DNA from 4 places in the Colwellia sp. BRX8-9 genome. Region 2 is predicted to be linked to each of the others. Evidence: predicted binding sites of a transcription regulator. Region 2 holds the regulator's gene; each other region holds the start of a gene.
What was found. The regulator sigma-54, encoded in region 2, starts transcription at its own class of promoters, with help from an activator protein. The targets are predictions, from matches to a motif close to GTTGGCACGNNNNTNGNNT.
Positions count from the first base shown of each region.

Region 1 (5,486 bases), on a different contig from region 2:
TTGTCATGGGCGTTAATCATCATCTTTATAACAAAGCACAGCATAAAATTGTCACTGCTGCTTCTTGTACCACTAATTGTTTAGCGCCAGTGGTTAAAGTTCTCCAAGACAGTGTTGGCATAAAACACGGCAGTATGACGACTATCCATGATATTACCAATACGCAAACAATCCTTGATGCGCCTCATAAAGATTTACGTCGAGCGCGAGCTTGTGGCCAAAGTTTAATTCCAACGACTACCGGGTCTGCAACCGCTATTACCCATATTTTTCCTGAGCTAAAGGGAAAATTAAATGGTCATGCCGTGCGAGTTCCGTTAGCGAATGCCTCAATTACTGACTGTGTATTTGAGCTAAATAGAGCCGTAACAGTTGAAGAAATTAATCAATTGATGTCTACGGCGGCACAAGGAGACCTAAAAGATATACTTGGCTATGAAGAGCGTCCTTTGGTCTCTGTTGATTATAAAACGGATCCACGTTCATGTATTGTTGATGCGCTATCAACCATGGTTGTTAATGACACCCAATTGAAAATGTATTTGTGGTATGACAACGAATGGGGTTATGCCAATCGAGCTGCAGAGTTAATGTTGTTAGTTGGACGATCTGATATTAAGGACTAGTCTTTGAGAATATCGACATAGACTGCGTTTTTAAACGAATAATATCTTGGCGTTACGCTAATGTTTAATACTCTTGATTATTTATTAGCATACGCCAACATCAATCGAAAATACCATCATTGGTACCTTTATGTTAAACAAAATAACTGCACTGCCTAGTGCGGTAAAACAGTACCTATTAATTACCGCTAACTATTGGTTTTTCACCTTAACCGATGGTGCTTTGCGTATGCTGGTATTATTACATTTTCATCATCTAGGTTATTCCCCGCTTGCCATTGCGATGTTATTTCTATTTTATGAAGTTTTTGGCGTGATAACCAACCTAGTTGGCGGGTGGTTAGGAGCAAAAATTGGTTTGAATAAAACCATGAATATTGGTCTGTTCAGTCAAGTTTTTGCTTTATTAATGCTAACAGTTCCTGAACAATACTTAACCGTTATCTGGGTTATGTTGGCACAGGCGCTGTCGGGTATAGCTAAAGATCTTAATAAGATGAGCGCTAAAAGCAGTATTAAAACGTTGGTACCAACGAGCAATAACAACCAAGATCACGCTGTTCTTTTCCGTTGGGTTGCTTATCTTACAGGATCAAAAAACGCCTTAAAGGGTATCGGTTTTTTCCTAGGTGCCTGGTTACTAAGTACCGTGGGATTTTCAGTAGCCATGCTAATAATGGCGAGTGTGCTAGCGATTGTTTTTGTGCTTAGTCTGTTATTATTGCAAGGTGATTTAGGTAAGGCAAAGCACAAAGTTAAATTTAAAGAGATATTCTCAAATCACTCATCATTAAATTATTTGGCGGGCGCGCGCTTATTTTTATTTGCTGCTAGGGATATTTGGTTTGTTGTCGGATTACCGATATATTTGGTCAGTAATTTAGGTTGGCAACATACTAATGTTGGGATATTTATGGCGTTATGGATTATCGCTTATGGTATTGTTCAAGGCTCAACACCTAAATTTTTTATTAAAAATAACCAACATAATATCAAGGGTCATTTGTTATTTACTTGGGGGATGATTTTATCCGGTGTTACCTTGTTGTTAGCACTGTTGATGTTTTATGCGACCAAGCTCAACATCAGTACTGAAATCATTATTATTGCAGGCTTATTTATTTTTGGGGCTGTTTTTGCTATTAATTCTGCGCTACATAGCTATGTGATTGTAGCCATGGCGAAAGAAGATGGCGTTTCTATGGATGTTGGCTTTTATTATATGGCTAATGCCCTGGGAAGGTTATTAGGGACTGTTATGTCAGGTGTTATTTATCAATTTACTAACTTAATTACCTGTTTAATCATTTCCGCTTTGTTTGCTGGACTTTCAGCCTTATTGATTAAACGTATTAGTCTGTCAAACGAATAAGGCGCAAAACAGTGACAATGTTAACGTTAACAGCATGCTGGTAACGTTAACATTCTATATAGCGATGAAGTTAGTAACGCACCGCTAAATCATTTAATTGGATGTTACCCAATAATTGCCCGTCAGTAGTCATTGCCTGTGCGCTTTGCTGAGACACTTGGGTTATTTTTACTGTGTAAGGGCTAACGTTAAAACCTGCATAGGTTTTTCCTGAGTCAGTAATGATATTATTTAAGTGTAATAGAGAAAACTCATCTCCAACTTTTACGCCATGCCTTTTACCTAAATTAATCGTTAACGAATTACCAGCTATTTGCACTACCTTGCCACGAGTAGGTTGACACATCATATTTTCGTCGATATCAATGATCATATCCCCTAACACTTTTTCAATGGCCATTCCGTATTGGCTTTGCCAGAATACTTCGCTATGAACATCAACTTGCTGACGTTTGCCAAATTCCCATGGGGCAGAACTACGGTACTGCTTAGTGAAGACAGATTCACCATTAGTACCGTTGTAAATATATAGGCTGACACTAAACTGACGGTTAAAAACATCTTCTTGCCAGAACTGCCAACCGTTGGTTGAGGCTTGTGCAAAGCTAATGTCATTAATTTCAGAATACATGACATACTGAGTATCGCTGATATTAGCTAACGACATGGTGAGATTTTTTATTGCTTCAACTTGTAAGCTGTTATTTAATCTTGAGAACTGAGACTTCTCTTTTAATAACAATCTGGTGTCTAGATAAATACCTTGGTTGTTAATTTTATAAGCAAGTTTAGCCATCAATTTATTATCAAGAGCATAAATTTTACCGATACTCGCTTGCTCTCTATGCATTAAGTTACTACGGGTAATTAATAAAGACTTTCGATAATCAGAAGAGAAGCACTGTTTACTTTGTGGGAAGATGTCAGCACGAATGGTTACGGTGACCAAATTGCCCTCATAATTTTCATCAACCAGCTCAAAAGAGTTTACGGTACCGCTGGCGCGAATATTTATTTCATTTTGTGTCAATAATCCGTTAACCGTTTTTTGCACACTCGATACGGAAGCTCCGGCAACGAGTAAGGCTTTTTTTAATGCATTCTCTATGGCTAATGTTTTTGCTCGTTCGGCATTGCCCTGCATTATTACTGACTTTCCCTGAGCTTCATACCACTGGGCATCAGCAGAATGAGTGATAAAAAATAAAAGTAGAGCTGATATAAATAAGCGCATATGAAGTCCGTCAGTAAAAAAGGTTTAATATCTACTGTCGAATATGCAGTTTCTATGCCCACTTATTTTAATACGCAAGTAACTTTATAGATTGGCGCGATTTGTGCTTTATTTATATTAGAAACTATTTGATGTCGTTTATCGATATTACTGCAAAACTGATTATTCGCTTTCAGAGCGATCAAGGGGAGCTCAATGAAAAAGTGGCTTATTCCATTATTTATTCCAACGTTGATGTCGTGTTCATCAATGAATATGATGAGTGATGAAGATAATTTTTATAAATCAAAGCAAGAAGTACGAGGTGAAATTGACAGTTTCAATCTACCTCGACATGCGATAGCAGATGTTGTTAAAGGGCTTACTTATCAGATGCTTGAAAGCAGCTCTTTTGTAAACCCTAAAACACCTATCGCGGTAGCTTCTTTTGTCGAATTAGAAAACCTTGAGTCAACTAATTGGCTGGGTAATCAAATATCAGAGAACTTTGTTCATGAATTACAGCGCCATGGTTTAGTTGTTATTGATTTTAAAACGACGGGACATATTCGTGTCACTGCTCAAGGTGATTATGTTTTTAGTCGCGACTGGAAAGAGCTGCCAGAGCGGCAGATTATTGACTATGTTGTAACCGGTACCATGATGGAACAAGAAAATGGTGTGATGATTAATGCTCGGATGATTGGTATGCAATCACGTGTTGTTGTTGCCACGGCACAATCTTTTATCCCAAGCTGGGTAATTGGTGAACAGATTAATCAAGATGAAAGTGTTCGGATAAAAGATGGATTAATCATTCGAAACAGCGTTATGTTAGCAGAAGACGAACGTTCAATTAAAATTGTTAATTAGTTTTTTATATTGATGTAGGACTAACTTTTGGTATTTATGATGAAAAAAATTATTCTTAATATATTAACCGCTGGTAGTTTAGCTTTGTTACTTGCCAGCTGTTCTAGTGTTTATGACAAACACGTACAATGGCAAAGTGTTAAGCCTGAAACCTTCCCTGTGTTACATGCTATTGGCCAAGCGCCGATAAGTTTGCAAAACTCACAACATGAAACGCAGCGTATGTTGATGGCGATTAATGCCTCAAAGCTTGCCGCTTATGCAGAACTTGCAGAACAAGTTTATGGGCAAAAGATAAATGGTGAAATGACCATGTCACAACTGATAATGGGTAAAAATGAAGTGTCAGCGTCAGTTCAAGGTGTCATCCGCGCAGCTAAAGTGATTAAAAGCTATCCTGTTGGCGACAGTTACACCACAGAGTTAAGTTTAGACTTTGAAGATGTTTATAATATTTATTTAGCTTCTTCACCCAAACGTGAAATTAAAGCGGTTACCTATTATTAAGTGTTAACAGCACACCCTTAAAAATCATATTGCAGACTTGCATAAAAATATGCGCCGTTAAAACCGAAAGGAGCTGATCGGCGTGAATATTTGAATACACCTGTGCTATCAACAATGATATTACCTTGTTGATCTTCAATTGTGCCTCCTCGAGAGTTTCCTATACGATTTTTGTCAGGCATAACATCAAATAAATTATGACTACCCACAGTGACCGCAAGATTTTTTGACATTTGATGGCTAACGCTAATATCAGTTAATAGCTCTGCGCCATAAGTTTGTTTACCACCATCGGTTATTGTATATTTACCATAGTGATTGAACAATATATTGATGGTCCAGTGCTGGTTTTTATAAAGGGTGTTTACACTTATTTTATTGCGTGGTTGCCACTCTTCAATGATAGAAATATCTTGCTGTGAAAAAATTTCTTCAACGCTAATGGTATGCAGTGTGCTGTGATCAGGTGTAAATAACTTGGTTACCTCTGTATTGGTAAAGTTTGCCGCTAAGGTGAAGTTAATATCTCCAGAAAAAGCTTGAGTCTGCCAAGTAGCAACAATATCTGTGCCTTGAGTTGCGGTATCTGCACCATTTAAGAAAAACTGTCCTTTGGTAACAGACTCCTCAGTAAAAGCTTGGTCGAGTAGAGGTGATATTCCCATACCCAATTTACTACTAATGACAATACGATTATCAATATCAATCTGATAAAAATCAAAGCTAATATCTACATTTTCAGTAGGGCTATAGATAAAGCCAACACTGAGGTTGTCAGATTCTTCTTCTTTTAAAGAAGGCACCCCGAGTCGAGTGGTCAAAGTACTATCATTTCTGAATGTTTCCACTTCCTCACTCAACAATGAGCCACTTTCGTCAACAATAAACTGTGTAC
Region 1 covers NZ_JACGVN010000005.1:178,142-183,627, forward strand. The annotation lists gene H4J70_RS06130 (ArsJ-associated glyceraldehyde-3-phosphate dehydrogenase) at 1-626, shown strand, start outside; gene arsJ (organoarsenical effux MFS transporter ArsJ) at 757-1,998, shown strand; gene H4J70_RS06140 (flagella assembly protein FlgT) at 2,069-3,232, opposite strand; gene H4J70_RS06145 (FlgO family outer membrane protein) at 3,428-4,084, shown strand; gene H4J70_RS06150 (LPP20 family lipoprotein) at 4,124-4,591, shown strand; gene H4J70_RS06155 (TonB-dependent receptor) at 4,609-5,486, opposite strand, start outside.
Region 1: a site for sigma-54 is predicted at 3,276-3,294, ahead of H4J70_RS06140 (flagella assembly protein FlgT). Genes of this name have one in related genera too.

Region 2 (5,486 bases):
ATACTCATCATTGAATGTTCGGCATCCTCACGAATAATATCAATAACATCGTCTATCGTGATACGACCAAGCAAACGGCCTTCATCATCAATAACTGGTGCAGAGAACCAATCAAATTTTTCAAAGAGTTGCGCTACGTCACTATCAGACAAATGCACTTGAATTGCTTCAATATCTTTATCAATGAGTGTTGAGACGATAATTTCAGGTTTAGCGGTAATGATCGCCGCTAGAGAAACGGCGCCAATAAAGTGATTCTTACCATCGACCACATAAAAAGAATCGGTCGCTTCAGGTAAATCACCCCGTAAGCGCAAATAGCGCAATACCACATCAACCGTTACATCGGGACGAATTGTTATGGTATCGGTATTCATGATACCGCCAGCGGTATCTTCTTCAAATGATAACGCGGCTTCGACTCGACCTCGGTCTTGCGAGTCCATAGCACTTAATACTTCTTGATAAACACTATCGGGTAGAGTACGTAAAACTTCAGCTAAATCATCAACATCCATGCCTTCAGCAACGGCGGCTAATTTTTCAGGGCGGATAGTTTTTAAAATACCTTTTCGAACTTCCTCATTGAGTTCTTCAAGTACTTCACCGTGATTATCAGCGTCGATAAGTTGCCATAAAACGGCACGACTTTTCGGGTGAGATGACTCTAATATTAAAGCAATATCATAAGCTGGCATGTTCTGTAGTAATTTTCGAACGTGCACAAACATACCGCTACCAAGTGCTTTATTGACTTGTTGCAGGCGTTGATGATTTTGTTGTTGCTCTGATATTTCCGGCATAAAGTTTTCCTGTGCCGCAGTAATACGAAAATTATATTGTTTATATCTTAGTCAAGATGCGCTGGCTAAGGTGTTGTAATGAATGATAACGTAACTTTATTTTTTATTCAGTCTTTTTATCATTCGTCTTCATCAAATTTATCAGAAAATAACTGGCATACATCGTCAAGTGCTTGTTGAGCATCTTCTCCTTGGGTAATCACCTCTACGGTTTTTCCAAAGCCACCGGCCAGTAACATTAACCCCATAATACTACTGGCATCAGCTTCTTTGCCCTCTAAGCAAATAGTAACGTTAGCATTAAGCTTTTGGCTTAACTGGGCAAGTTTAGTGGCAGCACGTGCATGTAATCCCAGTTTATTGCTAATGGTTAATGATTTATTATATTTTGGCATACAGTGACCGTTATTAAGTGCTTTGTATTTTAATGTCGCGATGATGAGACTGAACATCTTCGCGTTCTTTTCTAAGATTGTTTGCTAATATTTCTGCAATATAAACCGATCGGTGTTTTCCACCCGTACAACCAATGGCGATAGTAATATAGCTGCGATTGTTTCTTTCTAAGTGGGGTAACCATGTCATCATAAAACTGTTAATTTGCCAGATAAATTTAGTGACAATCGGTTGGCTAGCAAGAAAGTCTCGCACGGGTTGATCTAAACCGGTAAAACCTTTTAAGTCTGTTTCCCAAAAAGGGTTAGGCAGAAAACGTGCATCAAAAACATAATCTGCGTCTTGTGGTACACCGTGTTTAAAGCCAAAAGATTCAAACACCACCACCATAGATGCCGAGGTTTTGCCCAAAATTCGCTCACGCACTAAATCAGATAATTGATGAGGTGATAACTGGCTGGTATTAATATACAAACCCGCACGCGTGGAAATAGGCTCAAGCAGCTTTTTCTCTAAAGAGATGGCTTGGTCGAGTGGGATATTTTGTTTAATCAAAGGATGTAAACGACGCGTTTCACTAAAACGTCGAATAAGATCAGAGTCATCAGCATCTAAATACAGAATATCGAGTTTTACTGTTTTTGGTAGATAATCTAATATTTCTGAAACGTCATTAGGATCATTGGGTAAGTTACGTACATCTAAACTAACCGCTACTTTGTCGTAATCATTAATAACGGTATGCGCTAATGCAGGCAATAAATTCACCGGAATATTATCGACACAGTAGTAGCCTAAATCTTCGAGTACACGTAAGGCGACACTTTTACCTGACCCTGAGCGACCACTGACTATCAAGAGTTTCATTTGAGTTTTCCTGGATTATTATTAGATTTTATTAACGTTTAGCATGCTTTATTAAAGTAAAAAGCTCTTGCGAATTTTGGCATTTTCTTACTTGCTTTGCGAACTGTTTAGTACTAAATATTTGCGCAATACTTTGTAAGGTATCTAAATGTTGTTGGCAGTTTTCTTCGGGGACAAATAACGCAATAATAATATCGACAGCACGGTTGTCTATCGCATCAAATTCAACGGCTTGTTCACTGGTCAGCAATACAGCAATAACTTGTGACGTGTTGGTTAATCGACCATGAGGAATCGCAATGCCATTTCCTATGCCGGTAGAGCCAACCTTTTCACGCGCCATTAAGCTTTCGAATAATTGATGAGTATCAATATTGTCGAATTTTTTTGCCGCAGTTGTGCTAATTATTTCAAGGAGTTTTTTTTTGCTTGTACCCTTAATCGCACACAGGGTGCAATCAAGGGTAAGGATATCTTGCAACTTCATTATACTACTTAGATTCTTTGGTGAGTGAACAGGCGATAAACAGCATTAATGCTGATTCGTTTTACCTTTGTACTTCAATATTTGCCGGTCAAGCTTAACAACAAGACTATCAATAGAGGCATACATGTCAGCATTTTCAGCTTTTGCATGTAAATCAGAGCCACTAACGTGAACAGTCGCTTCAGCAATTTGATTTGATTTTTCAACGGTGAGAACAACATGAACATTATTGATATGATCAAAATGTCGGCTTAATTTTGCCATCTTAGTCGTGACGTTTTCTCGTAAAGCTTCGGTAATGTCAACATGGTGGCCAGAAAGATTAATTTGCATAAGCTTAATTCCTCATCTTTTCGTTAAAGTAAACTTTTTCGTTGGTTAGAAGGTGGAATAGAAAGTGACTCTCGATATTTTGCTATGGTGCGTCGAGCTACATTTATCCCTTGATCGGCTAATAAATCAGCCATTTTACTATCACTAAGTGGTTTTGCTGGGATTTCGGCAGCAACAAATTTTTTGATTAATGCACGAATAGCTGTTGATGAGCATTCGCCACCGCTTTCGGTGCCAACATGGCTTGAGAAGAAAAACTTCAGTTCGAAAATTCCACGTGGCGTATGCATGTACTTTTGTGTCGTCACTCGTGAAATGGTTGATTCATGCATATCGACAGCTTCGGCAATATCATTTAAAACCATTGGACGCATGGCTTCATTACCATGTTCAAAAAAGCCAATTTGACGTTGCACAATACAGTTTGACACTTTTAATAAGGTATCATTACGGCTTTCTAAGCTTTTAATAAACCATTTAGCTTCTTGTAAATTTGAGCGAATAAATTGTGTGTCCGCTGTCGACTTCATCGAACGTGACATCGAAGCATATTGCTGATTCACCGAAAGTTTTGGCGCAGTATCAGGGTTTAATTCGACCACCCAACGGCCATTTTTCTTTTCAACAGACACATCAGGAATAACATACTGATCGTCACTCTTCATCACACTATCGCCGGGTCTAGGATCAAGTGATTGAATAAGACGCACCACTTCGCGCAGTTGCTCTTCTTTCAGTCGAGTTTTACGCATTAATGTACGATAGTCTCGGCTACCCAGCAGATTAATATGGTCACGCAAAACTAACTTACTTTCTGCTAACCAAGGTGTAGCGGGGTCAAATTGATTAAGTTGAATGATTAAACATTCTGAAATAGAACGAGCAGCGACACCGACAGGATCAAAGAGGTTAATACGTTTTAGTACCACCTCAATTTCATCAAGCTCTACTCCTTCAATGGCAACACTTTCTAAAATGTCTTCACTAGATACCGTTAAGTAACCGGCGTCATCAACAGCATCAATAATTGCTGTCGCTATAGCGCGGTCTGTTTCGGTAAAAGGGCTTAATTCCATTTGCCAGCGCAAATGATCTTGAATGGAGTCTTGAGTCTCGCCTTGGTAAGTATAATCTTCTGAAGCTGGGCCTGAGCTTGAACTTGCTGCACCGGCCGTGTAGTTATCATCCCAAGTGGTATCCATGTTTAATTCTTCAGGGATATCGTTCTTGTCCATGGCTTCAGTGGTGGTGATTTCATCAATGGTAGGCGTAGCGTCTTCGCTACCATCAGAAGCAGGGGCTTCTTTAACGTCACCATTACCGGCAGTGTGAGCTTCTTCAAGGTTGTCAGTACTTTTATCTTCGGGATTATTTGAAGACTCATCCATTTCTAATAATGGATTACTTTCTAAGGCTTCCTGAATTTCTTGTTGAAGCTCTAACGTAGACAGTTGCAGCAATTTGATTGCTTGCTGCAATTGTGGCGTCATGGTTAATTGTTGTCCTATGCGGAGTTGTAGAGTAGGGCGCATTTAGGTCATTAACTTCCTATTATTTTTAATGGGATATTTTCGTTTTTTTCATACGAAGATACTATTCATTTACTGACTACTATAGCGTGAATTGTTCACCAAGGTATACATCTCTTACGTGTTGATTTGCAAGAATTTGATCTGCAGTACCTTCTGCAATAAGTTCACCATGACTAACAATATACGCATGTTCACATACATCGAGAGTTTCACGTACATTGTGATCAGTGATCAACACACCAATGCCACGTTCTTTTAAGTGTAGAATAATTTTTTTAATATCACCTACTGAAATTGGGTCAACACCAGCAAAAGGTTCATCTAATAAAATAAATTTTGGTTCAGCAGCTAATGCGCGAGCAATTTCTACTCGGCGGCGTTCACCACCAGATAAGCTCATGCCTAAATTATCTTTGATATGACCTATGTTGAATTCTTCAACAAGATGTTCTAATTTTTCTTCGCGTTCAGCATCTGATAATTCTTTTCGTGTTTGTAAAATAGCCATAATATTGTCGTAAACACTGAGTTTTCGAAAAATAGAGGCTTCTTGTGGTAAATATCCGATGCCTTTTCTCGCACGCTCATGCATAGGCGCTAACGTCAGGTTTTCGTCATTTAAGATAATATCGCCACTATCACTTTCAACTAACCCCACAATCATATAAAAAGAAGTTGTTTTTCCGGCACCATTTGGGCCCAGTAAACCGACTATTTGTCCTGCTGAAACTTGCATACTGACATTTTTAACCACTTTTCTGCCTTTATAGGCTTTGGCAAGGCCTTTTGCCATTAGGGTGCTAGTGCTCATAAATTAATTTTTTCCTGAGTTTTCGCGTCTGTGGTTGTCGCTTTAATTTTTTCTTTCGGCTGAAAAATCGTTTTAGTGCGTTCGTTAGATTTACTTTCAGCATTAACATACTGAGTGGCAATATTGTAAGTAATTCTACTGCCACTAACCTCACTACCTTCTTGCTGTAATAACGCATTTCCTGAAATTATCACTAAATTATTTGCGGGCTCATATCTTATTTCGTCTGCTTGTAAGCTAAGAGGAGTGCCATCGGC
Region 2 covers NZ_JACGVN010000002.1:168,162-173,647, forward strand. The annotation lists gene mgtE (magnesium transporter) at 1-803, opposite strand, end outside; gene H4J70_RS02455 (HPr family phosphocarrier protein) at 923-1,198, opposite strand; gene rapZ (RNase adapter RapZ) at 1,212-2,066, opposite strand; gene ptsN (PTS IIA-like nitrogen regulatory protein PtsN) at 2,098-2,553, opposite strand; gene hpf (ribosome hibernation promoting factor) at 2,599-2,886, opposite strand; gene H4J70_RS02475 (RNA polymerase factor sigma-54) at 2,910-4,418, opposite strand; gene lptB (LPS export ABC transporter ATP-binding protein) at 4,498-5,229, opposite strand; gene lptA (lipopolysaccharide transport periplasmic protein LptA) at 5,226-5,486, opposite strand, start outside.

Region 3 (5,486 bases), on a different contig from region 2:
GTCAGTTAACTCTTCATTTGAGGGCTGTTCTTCAGTACTTTCTAAAGATGATTCATTTTGAGTGGGCTGTAGACTTGTCTGTACTAATAATATACGCGACAAGAGTTGTCGCGATATATCATTTATTTGTTCAATAAAACGTTTAGTGTTATTTGGCACTAAAAACTAACCTTACCCTGGCTTTCTACAGGAATGGAGTCCCAGCCAGACTTAATAGGCAATAATATTTGGATAACCTCCTCTAGCTTATCAGGGTCATTGTTAGTGCTAGCAACTAATAACTGTTCTGAACAATATTTATAAAGTGAAGCTAAGTTTTCTGAAACTTCACCACCTTGTTTAAAATCAAGAGAGCCCTCTAAAACACCAATAATAGCGATAGCGTTTGATAGTTCAGTGCCTTTTTTTTCAAAATTATTTTGTGAAATTGCGCCTTTAGCGGTAGCGATATTACCTAATAATTTTTGAAATAGCATAGCAACTAATTGATAAGGTGATGCCTGCTGAGCAGTACTTTTATTGGTTTGTTGATACTTTTTAAGTGATGCGTGTGTCATGGACACCTCCTCGTTAGCTATACCTTCAGTATAGAAAACTTGTAGAATTGAAACAATAGCTGTAGTTGATAACGTTAAAAAATTCGCTAATTTAAACTAATGGCTGGTTATTTACGGTGACCGCAAAGCCTTCATTTTGTGCTTTTTGATAAGCCTTTAGTAACACATCATGAGTTATATCTTCTTTGTTATTTAAGACACCGTTGCTTATTACTTCAATATTATCCCAACCGCGAGTGACTAAATACTCTTCTATTTGAGTGATTTGTTGTTCAAAAGGCATTTCTTTTGAAAACATATTGAACTCGTGACGAGTCCCTTTAGTAAACTCTTTATTATCATGCATTAATTCAGCAGTGCCATTTATGATCAACATCTGATTTCCTATTTTTAAGATATGGTTATTGATAAATATAACTATGCTTTTATTATGCCAAACTTGTTAACTTATTAGTTTTTTACTGTTTTTAAAGTTAAGTTATTGAAGTTGATATAAAAATAAAAAATATTTTTCACGGTTCTTTCTACATTAAAATTGAAAAGTGATTATTTATATTGATTACAACTTTTTGACACTAGTATTCGCTTAACAATTTTAAATATTGATTCTGTTGCAATATTTATTTTTTATCTGTAGTTGTTCTTACACAATAAGCTTGCCATATTTGTATTTATACGAACCATAGGGCTCTGCTATAAACAAATTATCCTGGGGTATTTATCGGCAAATTTTTACTTATCTTTAGACATTTTATATTTATATAAAGATAGCGATATTTATCATTAAGATAGAGTCTCACTATCTGACTTGGTTTATCGAGTAAAAAATCCTCATACTATTTAAGTCAATTTTATGACGTTACAGTGTCAATTTATTGTTGCTTATTTACTATATCTCGCTAGAATAAAATTATAGATAACAAAAATATGGTTTTTTTAGATATATGCAGGGTCAAAAACATGTACTTGTCGTTGATAACGACATTGCCAGACGCGATCAAATAGCGACCGTATTATCATTTGTCGGTGAACATTTTTATGTGTGTCCTGAAGATGATATTGAGCAGTATTTTAAAGAAACTGATAATATTCTTACGGTGGTTTTGTGTGGCAAGGTCAGTGATTTACTGGTCGATTTTGTTAAAAAACACCCTGAAACACCTTTTATCCTCCATGATGTACTCGACGCGACTTTATTAAGTGGTGCTGTTAATGTTTTAGGCAGTTTAGCTGTGCCTTTAAATTATGCTCAGCTTACCGAGCAAGTACACCACTGTCATCAATACCATAACCAATTACCCTCAAAGCGAAATCACAACGGTCCTAATTTGTTATTCCGCTCTTTGGTGGGCGCCAGTGAACCTATGTTACAAGTGCGCTTTTTAATTGAACAAGTGGCTAGTACGCAAGCGAGTGTCTTGGTTTTAGGTGAGTCAGGTACGGGTAAAGAAGTTGTGGCACGTAATATTCATAATTTATCTGACCGCGCTAAAGGGCCTTTTGTTCCGGTTAACTGTGGCGCTATACCCGGTGAATTATTGGAAAGTGAATTATTTGGTCATGAAAAAGGTGCCTTTACGGGCGCTATTTCTACCCGTAAAGGGCGTTTTGAAATGGCTGAGGGTGGCACGTTATTTCTTGATGAAATAGGTGATATGCCTCAACCCATGCAAGTGAAGCTACTTCGTGTTCTGCAAGAACGTACTTTTGAGCGTGTCGGTGGCGCAAAGAGTATTAAAACCAATGTGCGTATTATTGCTGCAACCCATCAGCACTTAGAAGATATGATCACCGCGGGCACATTCCGCGAAGATTTATTCTATCGTCTTAATGTTTTTCCTATTGAAACACCGGCATTACGTGATAGAAAAGAAGATATTCCATTACTGATTAAAGAACTTATTTCTCGTTTTGAAGCAGAGCAAGGACAAAGTGTTCGTTTTACTGAGCAAGCGATTGAATCTTTAAAATTACATGCTTGGGCAGGTAATGTTCGAGAATTATCTAACTTAATTGAACGTATGATCATTATGTTTGCTGAGCAAGTGGTTAATGTCAGTGAATTACCAGCAAAGTATCGTCATATTGATGTTGAAGAGTATCAACCTGAATACCCTGATGAGTTGCAAGAACGTGATGCGATAAATGAGCTATTTTCTGGCTTTGATTATGATGACGAAGAAGATACCAGCAGTTTTGCTGACCAACCAGAAGAAGCATCTGTGGTTGATGTTTTGCCAAACGATGGCTTGAATTTAAAAGAATACTTAGCAGATCTTGAAGTGTCGATGATAAACCAAGCACTTGAGAAAAATGACTGGGTTGTTGCACGTTCGGCAGAATTATTAGGGATGCGTCGAACCACATTAGTTGAAAAAATGCGTAAGTATAACTTACAAAAAAACACTAACTAATATCCTACGTTAACCAGATGTATTGATTGTTATATCCGTTATTACACCAGCCGTTGTACTGGAAAGTATCGCGACGGTTAGCGTCTTTATCTTTGGTTGAATTGAATGTTCTTAGACAGTAAAGCCAAATCTTTGACGGCAAGAATTGTTCTAAAAATCGCTTCTAACATCATGTAAATTAATGTAAAACCTCTTTGGCATAGTTAATGCTTTATTCAGTTGGTATTTTTAAATTGAGTAAAGTATATGGCCGTTGCAGTTTCACATTCATCAGCATCTTCTAAATTGTCTACACCCATTCATTGTGTGGAAGATAATCTGTTTCATAAAGCTAAATTTGCTTTTACTCCGCAGTCATTTGCTCATAGCGATACGTTAGAAAGTGAAGCATACCGTGGCGAGCTATCGTTACTTCGTCAAAAGTCTAATCAACTTGAGCAAATTATTGATGTTATGCCGACCGGGATGATAATGCTTGATGGTAACGGTATTGTTATTAAAACCAATAAAATTGCTAGTTTGTTACTCGATGAACCGATTCTTGGTCAAGCTTGGTTTGATGTTATTAAACGATCGTTTAAACCTCGTGCCGACGATTGGCATGAAGTGTCATTGAAAGACGGCCGCCGGGTTAAATTAGAAATTACTGCTTTAGGTGATCAACCTGGCCAGTTAATTATGATCACTGATTTGACCGAAACGCGTTTATTACAAGATAAGCTTAGCCATATGCAGCGTTTATCGTCATTAGGTCATTTGGTTTCAAAGCTTGCTCATCAAATTCGCACACCACTTTCTGCCGCTATGTTATATGGCGCAAATTTAAAAAATAAAAAGCTTTCTTCAGACGATCGAAGTAGCTTTCAAGACAAATTAATGGCGCGCTTGCACGACTTAGAACAGCAAGTAAACGATATGTTGTTGTTTTCAAAAAGTGGCAAGCAAAAAGTTGTTGAACCACTTTCAATTAATAAATTGATTACGCATTCAGTTAACGCCGTAGAAGCATTAATCGTTCAGGCCAAAGCGAAAGTAAACATTAAGCTTTGTGATGATGATTGCCAAATCTTAGGTAATAAACGTGCGTTAAGCGGTGCTATTGAAAACTTAATTCACAACAGTTTACAAGTTATTAAGCAGGGTGCGGAGATTTCCATTACCACCTACTGCCAAAATGAATACGCTTATATTAGTGTACAAGATAATGGTCAAGGTATTAGTGAAGAGCTTGCCAATAAAATTTTTGAACCTTTCTATACATCAAGGGCACAGGGAACCGGCTTAGGTTTAGCGGTGGTAAAGTCAGTTGCTAAGGCTCATCAAGGCGATGTTCGCTTAGTGAGTAAGCCAGGAGAGGGCGCGCACTTTTGTATTCACTTACCTATTTTAGACACAAACAATGTTAACGGGGAGAACACTAATGAATCAAAGTAAAATATTAGTTGTTGAAGATGATGCAGGATTACGTGAAGCCCTGATGGATACTTTAAAGTTATCAGGTTATCAATGTATTGAAGCTCAATCAGGTGAAGATGCTTTACTCACGCTTAAAGAACAAAGTGTTGATCTCGTCGTTAGTGACGTGCAAATGGATGGTATGTCGGGCTTAACACTGCTCAATAGTATTAAAAGAAATTGGCCAAATTTACCTGTGCTGATAATGACGGCATACGGTACGATTCATGATGCTGTTCAAGCGATGCGTGATGGCGCCTGTAATTATATGGCAAAACCTTTTGCGCCAGAAGTGCTACTCAATATGGTTAACCAATATGTGCCATTGAATGTGACTAGTCGGCATGAACCTGTGGTTGCTGACGCACAAAGTATTGAACTATTAGCGTTAGCAAAGAAAGTCGCGACCACAGATGCTTCTGTTATGGTGCTCGGCCCCAGTGGCTCTGGCAAGGAAGTATTAGCACAATACGTTCATTACCATTCGAACCGAAGTGATAAGCCCTTTGTTGCTATAAACTGTGCTGCAATTCCAGAGAATATGCTGGAAGCGACTTTATTTGGTTATGAAAAAGGTGCCTTTACCGGAGCCATTCAAGCGTGCCCAGGTAAATTTGAACAAGCACAGGGCGGTACTATTTTATTAGACGAGATCACTGAAATGGATCTTGGCTTACAAGCAAAAATTTTACGGGTCTTACAAGAGCGAGAAGTTGAACGCTTAGGAGGTCGAAAAACAATTAAGCTTGATGTTCGTGTTATCGCAACCAGCAACCGTGATTTAAGAGTTGCTGTAAAAGAGGGTATCTTCCGTGAAGATCTCTACTACCGTTTAAACGTCTTTCCATTAACTTGGTTAGCATTAAATAAACGCAGAGATGATATTGTGCCATTAGCCAAACATTTAATTACTCAAGCATCGTTAGCGAATAACATGGCTATTCCAGAACTAACCGCTTCGGCGAGAAATAAACTGACGAGTTACGATTGGCCAGGCAATGTTCGTGAATTAGACAATGTTATTCAACGAGCCATTATTTTGCATAGCGACCAGATTATT
Region 3 covers NZ_JACGVN010000004.1:58,735-64,220, reverse strand. The annotation lists gene H4J70_RS04535 (hypothetical protein) at 1-159, opposite strand, end outside; gene fliS (flagellar export chaperone FliS) at 159-557, opposite strand; gene H4J70_RS04525 (hypothetical protein) at 649-933, opposite strand; gene H4J70_RS04520 (sigma-54 dependent transcriptional regulator) at 1,502-2,971, shown strand; gene H4J70_RS04515 (PAS domain-containing sensor histidine kinase) at 3,218-4,405, shown strand; gene H4J70_RS04510 (sigma-54 dependent transcriptional regulator) at 4,392-5,486, shown strand, end outside.
Region 3: a site for sigma-54 is predicted at 3,165-3,183, ahead of H4J70_RS04515 (PAS domain-containing sensor histidine kinase). Genes of this name have one in related genera too.

Region 4 (5,486 bases), on a different contig from region 2:
AACATGTGCAAGAACAAGGTTGGCGTTTACTCGCTGCCCCGCAATTAGTTCCGGGTAGCTGTCAAATTGAAAATAGCACCTCTAATATCGACCTGAGTGTTAAATCTCGAATAAAAGAAGTATTGGACTCGTTTTTGCAAGATGCACTACATCAGTAATTTCTTGTACAAAAGAGTCAAAATACCGCTATGGTTGATATTTCTCGCCTTAATGAAAGACTAAAAAACTGCCAAGAATTTGTGCACCCGCATAAAGTCTCTGTTGCTGGGCGTTTAGTCCGAGTAGTCGGATTAACGCTTGAAGCTGTTGGCGTAAAAGCGGCAGTTGGTAGCCAATGTTTAGTCGAAACAGCACAAGGCGATTTAATCGCTGAAATTGTTGGTTTTTCTAAAGACATAACTTTTCTAATGCCAGAGCAAAGCTTACAAGGTGTTTTACCGGGTGCGCGCGTTGTGCCACTAACAACTAAAGCTCGCTTACCCTTTTCAATGGATTTACTTGGCCGAGTCGTTGACGGTGTTGGTAAACCACTTGACGGCAAAGGGCCAATCAAGAACTCAGGCAATTATCAAATAAACAATAAGCCGATTAATCCGTTATCAAGGCGTGGTATCACTGAACCACTTGATGTTGGTGTGCGCGCTATTAATAGTTTTCTAACGGTTGGTATTGGTCAGCGTATGGGCTTATTTGCCGGCTCAGGTGTCGGTAAAAGTGTCTTGTTAGGTATGATGACACGCGGCACAACTGCTGATGTTATCGTTGTGGGGCTAATTGGCGAACGTGGTCGAGAAGTTAAAGAGTTTATCGAAGAAATTTTAGGCGAAGAAGGGCGAGCACGTTCAGTTGTTGTTGCGGCGCCTGCCGATAATTCGCCATTAATGCGTTTAAAAGGCTGTGAAACTGCGGTACAAATTGCTGAGTACTTTCGTGATCAAGGTCTGAATGTCTTGCTACTGGTTGACTCGCTAACGCGTTATGCCCAAGCGCAACGAGAAATAGCACTGGCTGTCGGCGAACCACCGGCAACCAAAGGTTATCCGCCTTCGGTCTTTTCAAAGTTACCCCAACTGGTTGAACGAGCCGGTAACGGTGGCGATGGTCAGGGATCAATTACCGCATTTTTCACCGTGTTAACCGAAGGTGATGATTTACAAGATCCGATTGCTGATGCGGCGCGTGCTATTTTAGATGGACATATTGTTTTATCTCGTGCCTTAGCCGATTCAGGGCATTACCCCGCTGTTGATATTGAAGGCTCGATTAGCCGTGTTATGCCGATGGTGACCAGTGATGAGCATCAACAACTTGCTCGGCAACTAAAGCAAGTCTACTCACTCTATCAGCAAAATAAAGATTTGATTGCTATTGGCGCTTATAGCCGTGGTAATGATCCTCGCATTGATCAATCCATTGATTTAATGCCGGTGATCAAGTTCTTCCTACAACAAAAAATGTTGGAAATTATTCCTTATGATCAAAGCTTAACGCAACTTCAAGAAATACTTTCTGCAGCGCAAGCACACGCGCAAGCAAAACAAGGCCAGCAAAATGCCTAAACATAATAACGTTAACGCTATTTTCGAAAAATTGATTAGCTGTTTAGCATTATCTAGGAGGACGTTATGCCATTAAAGCAACTAAATACCTTACATCGCTATGAACAGGATAAAGAAAAAAAAGCAGCGCAAGCACTGCAAACTGCTGAATTTGAATACCAACAAAATCTTGAACGTTTACAAAGTGTCAGCGACTATCGTCTTGAATATATGAAACGTTTGAATGCTCGCTCTATGGTGGGTATTGATAGCGCGACGTTTAGTCATTTTCATGCCTTTATTGCCAAGCTCGACTATGCAGCTGGGCAAGTTGATATTGCGATTATGCAGAGTAAGGCGATGGTGGAAAAGAGCAAACAGCTCTGGCTAGCGCAGCGACAGAAAATTCAAGCGGTAGAATTACTGCTTGATAAAAAAACACAAGCGCTGACTCTTATCGCTAACAAGCAAGAACAAAAAATGTTTGATGAAATTGCTACTCAACAATTTGTCCGTCGTAAAATGCGGGGGTAAAGTGAATTAAATTGTAATTTCTAAGTGGAACAATACTTGCTTATTTAACTAATATAAAAAGTATTCGCAATAAACGACGTTGTCATCATTGTAAATATAGCTCAAATTTACCATTGAAATAAAAAGGTTTACTATGCCGCAAGTTACTCCATTAGCCATAGATATCTCGCCAAGTAAGGACTTTAGCCCTGTTCAGTCAGGAGCGATTAACACATCCAAAAATTCAACTAAAGATTTTGCACAAATGGTTGACCAGCATTATCAAAGTCAACAAAGCGGCAAAAAGCAACAGGCAAGTGGCAATAACATGAAACTTGCTAGCGAAATTAATGCTGAAAAGAAAGCACCCCAAGGAAAATATTCCACAACGGATGTGCAACCAAAAGAAAAGGAAATGGGCGGAGTTTCTGATGAGAAGGTTAATACAGAAATTAACCAAAGCGAAGCTTCAGAAAGATTGCCTTATGATGATACAGCGACTAGTGAAAAAAATGTTCGAGTAGAAAATAGCCAAGAAGAAACACCGGAACACAAAGCTAGCGGATTAATTAATCTTGATACTAATTCCACCGCACCTGAAAATACAGATAAAAGTACCGAGCAATTAATGTCATTGTTATCTGCGTCACAACAACTATTAAATGATACGGTGAAAAATGACGGTGCGATACCATCACAACTTAATGAAAAACCATCAATAGTTGTGGCTGGTAGTAATCAACAAGAAAAAACACAGTTAGCAGCAATGTTAAGGCAAGTGCTTGGTGGCAATAGCCAAGAAAATGTAGCGACCAGTGATAATACCCTAGCAAAAGATAGCCTTGCGCCAGAGTTAGCTAAATCATTAACCGTTCCAGTAACGGTTAACAGTGAAATGCCAGCAAAGAAAGTTGACCTAGCTAGCGAACCCAAAGTCGTTGCTGATAAAGTTGTGCAAGGGGAGGCTGAATTAGCCTTATCTTCATTATTGGAGAAAAAAACAAACAGTGAAGGACAAGATCCCTCGCTAAAAACAACGAATGTTAATGGCCAACTTTCCACGCAATCCGTTCCTCCTGCTCAAAGCGAAACGTCGTTAAAAGCAGAGCCGATTGTAGATAAAACCAATAATGTACCGAAACAGGCGCTGGCTTTAAGTGATCTTGAAGCGCTATTAGCGGATATGGAAAAAGCGCCCACGGATACTGAACTTGAACAAATTAAAGCTGCACTTATCGCCAATCAAGACAAAGCTATAATTCCTGATAAAAGTAATCAAAGTATCAGCAATAGTAAAGCGCCGGTCGATAAAGAGTTGGCCGGAGCGGTATTGCCTGTAACCCTTAAAAATGAAAGCTTGGATAACGAAATAGCAATTGATGCTGATAAGGTCAATACGGATAATGTTGTTTTTTCAAGCGTAGCTGTTCCAGGTGAAAAACAAGCTCAGGAAAATAATGCAAATAATAGTCGTGGGGTTAATCAGGTAAACCAGAAACCCCTTGAAACACAAAATTTAAATGCCGGTGAACAATTTAAAGAGCCAGCTAAAGATCAGTCGGCAGAGCAACAAAACCAAAAACAGGCACAAAGCTTAACTCAGCTTGATAAAGTGGCTAACAATGATGCTCAAGTCAAAGAAAAAGCTATTAATGAAATATTTGATAAGAAACAAGTCAGTACAAGTATTGAGAATACTCTTAATAGAGATATGCATCGAGCCAATAATGAAGTAACCAAATCTACGGCTTCTGCGGAGGAAATGATCACTAAATTAACCAGTGACCATGTGCAATCAACGGCCCAATCAGCAACAAATGCCAAGCAAGTGACAGCGTTACAAAATGAAGCCTTATCGGTATACCGTAAAGACTTTACTGGCGCATTGAATGATAAAGTCATGGTAATGATGAACCAAAAGCTTCAGCAGGTTGAAATTCGTCTTGACCCACAAGAATTAGGTAATGTGAACGTAAAAATAAATCTGCAAAATGAGCAGGCGGTTGTTAATTTTACTGTTCAAAATCAGCAGGCTAAAGAAGCGTTCGATCAAAATTTAGGGCGATTAAAAGAGATGCTTGCTGAAAGTGGCGTCAATGTCGGTGATGCGAATGTCGAACAGCAAAGTAAACAAAATAATAATGAAGAAGAACTCGGTGAAGGTCGCCAAGGTGGTGGTGACGGTAACGAGAATGAATTTTCAGATTTAAGTGATACTCAAACACTACATTTGGTTAAAGGTTCGTCAACTGGTATAGATTACTACGCATAAATGACAAAACTCATTGGCTCGCTGACCATTCAACGATATAGTTGACTGAAAGTAATTTTAACATTTAAATAGATAATAAAGGCTTGATGATGGCTGATGATAAAGGCGAAGGTAAAGAATTAGAATTAGACGGTAAAGGCAAAAGCAAAAAGATGATCATTATCATTGCTGCTGTTGTGATATTGGCTGTTGGCGGTGGAGCGGCTTATTTTTTTCTGGCTGGAGATGATGCTGTTTCTCAAGAGCAACTTGATGCTGAGCTAGACGGTGATAGTGCCAGTGAAGGCGAAGCCGTTGAAAGTGTTAGTGCCAGTACAGGCTCTGCGCTTTATGTACCTATGCCAAGACCTTTTCGCTTTAATGTTCCTGGCGCTGCCCGCGACAGATTTGTAGAAATCAGAGTGCAATTATTAGTACGTGGCTCTGATAATGAAGAAGCGGCAAAGAAGCATGTACCATTAATTGAAAGTACTTTACTAGCGACTTTTTCTCAATCAAATGCCGATGATTTAGCAACCAGTGCCGGAAAAACCTCATTGAAACAGAAATCTTTAATAGAAGTTCATAAAATTATGAAAGAAGTTGAAGGTAGCAATGTGGTTGAAAAAGTATTATTTACCGGTTTTGTAATGCAATAAGGCTATGCGATAAAACAATGCATTTAATTAAAGAGACTATTCAGTGAGTGATTTATTATCTCAAGACGAAATTGATGCGCTATTACACGGTGTTGATGACGTTGAAGAAGAGGAGCTAGTTGAAGACTTTGCCCGTGAAGCTGGCAGCACGTCTGACTATGACTTTTCATCACAAGATCGCATTGTTCGTGGCCGGATGCCAACACTGGAAATGGTTAACGAACGTTTTGCACGCCATATGCGTATCAGTTTATTTAATATGATGCGCCGCACTGCTGAAGTATCAATTAATGGTATTCAGATGATCAAGTTTGGCGAATATGTTCATACCTTATTCGTGCCAACAAGCTTAAATATGGTACGTTTTCGCCCATTAAAAGGCACCGCATTAATTACCATGGAAGCACGGCTGGTCTTTATTTTAGTCGATAATTTTTTTGGTGGCGATGGTCGCTATCATGCAAAAATTGAAGGTCGTGAATTTACGCCAACAGAGCGTCGTATTATTCAAATGCTGTTAAAGTT
Region 4 covers NZ_JACGVN010000004.1:48,911-54,396, reverse strand. The annotation lists gene fliH (flagellar assembly protein FliH) at 1-158, shown strand, start outside; gene fliI (flagellar protein export ATPase FliI) at 189-1,559, shown strand; gene fliJ (flagellar export protein FliJ) at 1,626-2,072, shown strand; gene H4J70_RS04475 (flagellar hook-length control protein FliK) at 2,206-4,323, shown strand; gene fliL (flagellar basal body-associated protein FliL) at 4,413-4,961, shown strand; gene fliM (flagellar motor switch protein FliM) at 5,005-5,486, shown strand, end outside.
Region 4: a site for sigma-54 is predicted at 2,096-2,114, ahead of H4J70_RS04475 (flagellar hook-length control protein FliK). Genes of this name have one in related genera too.